One region of the Sphingobium sp. B2D3A genome, then DNA from elsewhere that is predicted to be linked to it. Evidence: predicted binding sites of a transcription regulator. Region 1 holds the regulator's gene; each other region holds the start of a gene.
The links. Region 1 encodes LexA, which represses DNA repair genes until DNA is damaged. Its sites were predicted from a motif close to GTTCCNCNCTTGTTCT; they were not measured.
Positions count from the first base shown of each region.

Region 2: a site for LexA is predicted at 1,256-1,271, ahead of M2337_RS07160 (ImuA family protein). Genes of this name have one in related genera too.
Region 3: a site for LexA is predicted at 1,382-1,397, ahead of M2337_RS16860 (LexA family protein). Genes of this name have one in related genera too.

Region 1 is NZ_JAOQOI010000001.1:2,856,995-2,859,259, reverse strand. It holds gene M2337_RS13275 (ComEC/Rec2 family competence protein) at 1-921, shown strand, start outside; gene lexA (transcriptional repressor LexA) at 946-1,650, opposite strand; gene M2337_RS13265 (bestrophin family protein) at 1,776-2,265, opposite strand, start outside.
Region 2 is NZ_JAOQOI010000001.1:1,539,227-1,541,491, forward strand. It holds gene M2337_RS07155 (Y-family DNA polymerase) at 1-598, opposite strand, end outside; gene M2337_RS07160 (ImuA family protein) at 480-1,253, opposite strand; gene M2337_RS07165 (nuclear transport factor 2 family protein) at 1,537-1,992, shown strand; gene M2337_RS07170 (hypothetical protein) at 2,019-2,265, shown strand, end outside.
Region 3 is NZ_JAOQOI010000002.1:12,752-15,016, forward strand. It holds gene M2337_RS16855 (Y-family DNA polymerase) at 1-908, opposite strand, end outside; gene M2337_RS16860 (LexA family protein) at 914-1,360, opposite strand; gene M2337_RS16865 (SOS response-associated peptidase) at 1,505-2,146, shown strand.

The DNA of each region.
Region 1 (2,265 bases):
CGCGACGAGGGGCGGATAAAGCGCTGGACCCGCAGCCTCGGCGCTTTGCTGGCGACAGGTTTGCTGGTGGAGCTGGTGCTGACGCCGATTGCCTTTGCCCATTTTCATCGCTCGGGCCTGCTTGGCGCGGCGGCCAATATGATTGCCATTCCGCTCACAAGTTTCGTGGTAATGCCGGCCGAAGTGCTCGCGCTGGTACTCGACGCTGTGGGGCTGGGGGCGCCGGTCTGGTGGGTCGTCGGCGTGGCGCTCAAGTTCCTGCTGTGGATCGCGCATACTGTCGCCAGTCAGCCCTTTGCGACGCTGTCGCTGCCCGTCTCCAGCGGACTGGCCTTTGCGCTCGCCATGATCGGCCTCTTGTGGCTGATGCTCTGGCACACGGCGCTCCGCTGGTGGGGCTTGCCTCTGGCGGCGCTTGGGTTTTTCCTGACATTTCTGGCACCGTCCGCCGACGTGCTCGTCACCGCCGATGGTCATCATGTGGCGGTGCGTCTGGGCGACGGGCGCATGGCGCTGTTGCGGGACCGGAGCGGGGACTATGTTCGGACGACTTTGGCCGAGGCGAGCGCTTATGACGGCGAGTTTGCGTCCCTCGCGCAGGCGCCGGACACGCGATGCACGCGGGACATGTGCGCGATGACATTGCCGGGCCGTGCTGACCAGCCGCCGGTTCACCTGCTGATCAGTCGCTCGCGCCTGCTCGTTCCCTATCCCGAGCTGGTGGCCGCCTGCGCACAGGCTGACCTCGTGATCGCGGACCGGCGCCTCCCGCCCGGATGTGTGCCGCGCTGGGCGAAGCTGGATCGGCCAGCGCTGAGCGCCATGGGCGGTGCACTGATCCTGCTCGACAGTCGGGAGATTGTGCCGGGGCACGATCCGCGCAGCCGCCATCCATGGATCGCGGGCACCGGCTCGCGCTAGAGCCGGCGTCCCATATCGCCCGCCTCAGTTATAACGCCGCAATAGCCCCGCGAGCCGGCCCTGAATGCGCACCTGCCGCGCCTCATAGGTTTGGGGCTCATGGTCGCGATTGGCAGGATCGAGCCGCACCTTGCGGCCGTCATGATGGAAATATTTGAGCGTCGCTTCATTCTCGTCGATGAGGGCAACGACGATCTGGCCATCGCGCGCCGTCTCGGTCCGCTGGATCAGCGCGAAGTCACCGTCGAAAATCCCTGCTTCGATCATCGAGTCACCGGAGACTTCCAGCGCGTAATGATCGCCGGCGCCCAGCAACGCGGCCGGGACCGGCAGCATGGTGTCGCTCTCCATCGCCTCGATGGGAAGACCAGCAGCGATGCGCCCATGCAGCGGAATTTCGATCACGTCATTGGCGGCGATAGGGATCGTCCGCGCCGGCGCGGTGGGCGCCTTGCGCAGCGGGGTCACGTTGGTGGCCGCCGCCGGCTCTTCCGTCCGCTCTGCCACGGGCATGCCATCCGGCAGTTTGAGGATTTCGAGCGCCCGCGCGCGATTGGGCAGCCTGCGGATGAAGCCGCGCTCTTCCAGCGCGCTGATCAGCCGATGGATGCCGGACTTCGATTTGAGGTCCAGCGCCTCCTTCATCTCCTCGAAACTGGGCGAGACGCCACCCTGATCGAGATGCTGCTTGATGTAGCTGAGCAGTTGCTGTTGCTTGGCGGTCAACATGAGTGGTTCCCCAATATGGAACGGACGGAGAACGTTTAGGAAACGAATCGAGCCACGTCAACACGGATCGGCTAAATATCTCAGGTCTCGGTGGCTGGCGTGTCGTCCCACGCACGGGCGAGCGATCAGGTCAGGATGTGCTGATCGGGCGCGATGGGTGCGGGGAGGTCGGTCGCGCCGAGGCGGGCGAGCATTTCGCGTTCCACCGTCCGCGTCATCGCATCGAGCGGCAAATCGTTGGGATCATAGCCGAACGGGTCTTCCAGCTGATCGCCCAAGGCATCCAGCCCGAAAAAGGTGTAGCTCGCCACCAGCACCGGAATGAGTGCCCACCAGCCCAGCGAGCCAGCCAATGCGAAGGGCAGCAACAGGCAGAAGACGTAAGTCGTACGGTGGAGAATGAGCGAATAGGTGAACGGCACCGGCGTGCTGGCGATCCGCTCGCAGGCCGCCTGCACATCGCTGAGCGCCTTGAGCTGCCCCTCGATGAGCGAATGATGGATCGGGTTGATCCGCCCGTCTGCGGACAGGCGCAGGCAGTGCGCGCCCATCTCGTAGAGTACGGTGTCGGTCGGGTTCGGGGAGGTGCGCCACGGTCCATCGTTCACCCACCGG
Region 2 (2,265 bases), 1.3 Mb from region 1:
GGCGCAAGGCGAGCGTCGCCTCTTCGTCCAGCCCCAGCGCCAGCACGGGCAGCGCCCGCAGCGCCTCCCGCTCGTTGGTGACGGGCAGGCGGGCATGACGGGCCAGCGCCTGCGCGCCCTGCGCGGTAGAGGCTGTGGCCATGCGCACGCTCATGCCAATCGCGGCGAAGGCATCCTCGGCCTGCGCGGCCAGGCCTGCCTCGCCGCCGAACAGATGGTCGCTTCCCGCAATATCCAGTGTTATCCCATCGGGCTGGGCGAGGGTGACATGCGGTGACCAGGCGATGCAATGCCGGGCCAGCCGCTGCAGCCAGTGGCGGTCGGCCTCTTCGTCCATGTCGGCCACGATGAGGTCGGGCTGCAGCGCGCGGGCATCGGCCAGCGTCTGGCCGGGTGAGATACCGAGCGCGCGGGCCTGCGCATCGACGGCGCACAGCCGCAATGCGCCCTTGATCTTGGCGACGAGAACCAGCGGCCCGTCAGGCTGCCCGCCGGTCCCCGCGCTGTCGATACCCTGCTGAATCCGCAGCCTTTCTGTGGGCAGGAGCGGAAACCACAGCGCCAGATAGCGCCGCTTCACGGAACAAGCGTCGGTCACGGTCCCACTCCAGCCGCCAGGAAAGGCCGCAAGGGCCGGAACGTTGGCGCAGCAAGGTCACATCGAAGGTCGGCAGTCCGGGCGCATTGCCCGGCAGCGCGAGCGAAGGTGCGGCGGCCACCTGCCAGCGGGTCTGTGCCGCGCTGGGCACGGGCGGCGCGTCAGGGCGCAGCAGCAGCAGCGTCACGCCGGATTTCTCTGCCGCCAGAGTCAGGCGGCGGCTGGCGGTCAGGTCCAGTGCGGGCATCGGCCCCCAGCCTTCCACCACGACTGCGCTCAGGCCAGAGCAGCGCAAGGCATCCACGGCCGCACGCAGCAGGTCCATGCCGTCCCTGACGGTGCCGATCAGCCCCAGGCCGGGGGCGCCGCCCAGTTCGGCCCAGCCATGGCCCTGCGCCACGCCGCCTTTTCGGCTCGCCTGTCGCTCGCGGAGCCACAGCACCTTGCCCTCGGCCTCGCTCAGACCTGTCGCCAGCGAGACGACGAAACCCGCCGCTGCCGCGACATCGTCCACCTCTGCGGCATAGACTTCATGCACCCGCCCGCGCGCCAGCCCGCCGCCCAGCAGCGTATCGATCGCGGCGATGCCGAACGCCTTTCGGGAGGGGGCATCCGGCATCGCGTGATCGCACAAAAGGGCAGGGGCGAGTCTCATATGTTCCTATTATGTTCCTATTCTGAGCAGGGTCAAGGGATCGTTCCGGCAGCTTGTCCGATCGCGGCCCAAGCCACTGGAGTCGAACGATCATTGCTCCGTCACGCCTGCGACAGAGTATCGCAAAGGCGGTTCCTCGCCGGGCATTTCGCTTGACAAGGCAGACCTGCAGGACGGAATAAACTACAACGACGTATCACGATTTATCCGCTGCATGCGGATGTGCGTCATGAGGGGGAGGTCACAGGGGATGCGGTTCAGGTCAGCCGTCGGCAAAGCGCTTATGCTTGCTCTGTTCGGATCGCTCGCCCAAACGGCTGTGGCGGCCGAGAATTGCCCGTCGCCGGGCATGACCAAGGCCGATTTCGAGCGCTATTTCCTCTGTTTCAATGCGAGCGATTATGCCTGCTTCACCAGCTATTACGACGCCGATGTCGTGTTGGTGAAAGGCGGCAAATGGCCTGATCTCAAGGGGCGGGATGCCATCATCGCTTTCTATCGCGACGTCGATGCCCGTGGGCTGCAGGAGCAAGTCACCCCGCACGCCATCGAGGTGCAACCGCAGGGCGCGACGGTCGATCTGGAAGCGCATTTTCAGGCTACCAGCGACTGGCCGGACTTTGGCTCACGGCCCTTGAAGGCGGGCGATGACTGGCGGTTGCGCGGCGTGCTGCTCTACGAGATTCCATGCGGCAAGATCACCCGCATCCGGCCCCGCCCGCGTCCCGTGCAGCCATGATCGCGCGTCCGATCCGAGAGCTGGCCATGATGGCCGCGCTCCTGCTCGCCGCCCCGGCAATGGCTGCCGAAACTGCCGCACCGGCGGCCTGTGACCGCACCTGCCTCACCGAGATCATGGACCAATATCTGGCCGCCATGGTCGCGCGCGCGCCCGCTCGGGCGCCCATGGCAGTGCAATATCGCGCGACGGAGGATGCGCAGGAGGTCCGTCTCGGCGCGGGCCTGTGGCAGACGGCGACAGGCCTCGGCACCTATCGCATCGACCTCGCCG
Region 3 (2,265 bases), on a different contig from region 1:
GAGGGCGAGTTGGGCTTGAACCGGCTCCCGTGCATGAACGCGATCAGCCGGGTGGAAACCAGGTCCTGCGTCCTGATTTTTTCGGCGGCGCGCACAGCGCGCCGCACCATCGCTTCGCGCATTGTCGTGGCGTCGCTCACCGGCTCGCCAAAGCAGCGTGTTACGGCGGTGGCCTTCAATGGCTCCGGCTCGGGCTGAAAGCCCTCGCATTCGATCCCATTGAGTTCGAGGACAAGGCGCTCGAGAACGACCGTGCCGACGCTTCGCGCAATGTCAGGATGCAGAGCGGCAAGGTCCGCAGCGGTCGCTACCCCCAGCGGACGCAGCCGCGCGGCCAGGGCCGGCCCAATCCCCCAGACCTCTTCGACTGGACACGCTGCAAACAGACGCTTGCGCAGCTCCATGTCGTGCAGATCGACCACGCCGCCCCAAACCTTCTCCGATGCCTTGGCGAGCGCATTGGCAACCTTGCTCAGCGCGCGTGTCGGACCAAGCCCGATCCGCGTCGGCAAGCCGACCGATCGCATGACCGCTTCGCGCACGCGATGCGCTGTGGCAACGTCGCCCATCCCGTCAGGCAGCACCGGCAGTCCGAAAAAGGATTCGTCGATGGAGTAGATTTCCACGGTATCGGAAAACTCCCCGATCACCATGTTAAACCGGCGATTGAGATCGCTGTAGAGTTCGTAATTGGAGGATCGCAGCTCGATGCCATGCCGCTTGATCGTGTCTCGGATCAAAAAGACCGGCGCCCCCATCTTGACATGAAGGGCTTTGGCCTCGGCGCTGCGCGCAACGGCGCAGCCGTCATTGTTCGACAGCACCAGGACCGGCACGTTGCGCAGCTTCGGATCGAACAATCGCTCAGCGCTGACGTAGAAGTTCTCGATATCGAGGATCGCCCACATCGCGATCAGCCCTGAAGGTTGCGCACGCTGGCGCGCACCACGCCCCAAATCTCGACGCCTTCGGCGCTCGTCTCGCGATAGTTCATGCGGCTGTTGCGCGCCTGAAGGTAGGCGGTCCCGCCACGCGTGCAGAGCTGGCGCACGACAAACCCGCCATCTACAACCGCGATGACGATACGCCCGTTGCATGGGCGGCTGTCGCGGTCCACCACGACGATATCGCGGTCATAGATGCCGGCATCGATCATCGAATTGCCGCGCACCTCGAACACGAAGCTCGCGGCCCGATCTAAACGCAGCAGATCGACCAGATTGATCCCCGATTCCTCCCAATCCTGCGCTGGCGATGGAAAGCCCGCGCCGGCGCTGCCGATGATCTGCAGGCGCAGATCTACCGGCACATCGATCAAGGGAATCGGGTGATCGGAGGACAAGGCGAAGGCGAAGGACATCACGCAATTGTAATGCGCACTAGAACATAATGGGAACAGAGATTTTACACCGTTCGTCGCAAGCACGCTTTCGCCAGCCCAGCAACGAGCCGGAGCGCCGGCTCCGCACATTGACTTTGCCGCGCGCGGCACGAAGTATCAGCCATGTGCAATCGCGCTCAAAGGGGTGAACCCGAAACGATCCGCGCCACCTTCGGCGCGCGAATGTTCCGTGAGTTCAACGAGGGGCCGCTCGTCGTCCATCCTAAAGACCCCGGCCTTGTCGTCCTCCAGCACGAGGGCCAGCGCGTGGTCGATCAGATGACATGGGGCTTCCCGGTCTCGCTCAAGAGCACGAAGACCGGCCTGCCCCTCAAACCCAAGCCGGTTAACAATGCCCGGTTCGACAAGCTTGGCGGCTTCTGGCGCCGGTGGACCGGTGTTGCGAACCGCTGCCTGATCCCGACGGCGCGGTTCGCTGAAGCCATCGGCCCGAAGGGCAGCATGACAGAGGCATGGCTATCCCTCCCCGATCAGCCGGTGTTTGCATGGGCTGGCCTCTGGACGGACAGCGCTGAATGGGGCCGTTGCTACACGGGCGTGATGACCGACAATGCTCCTGAGCTGGCTGACATTCATGATCGCTCGCCCGTGATCCTCGACCCCGCCGATTGGGAGACGTGGCTCACCGCGCCGCTCGATATGCTTTATCAGTTCGACCGCCCCTATCCCGCTGACAGGATCAAGGTCGAGCGCACCGCCATTCCTTGGGTAAAGCGCCCGCCGAGCGCTCCAGCGCTGCTGTAAGGCCGGGCAGGCCACTCCCCTTCGCCAGCTCTTGGGTCAGCGCTGCGTTCCGTGGCCCTGATGCCCGAAGACCCTTTGTGCGCACCGCGCTAGATTGTGATAAGCTCTCGCGCGGGGCA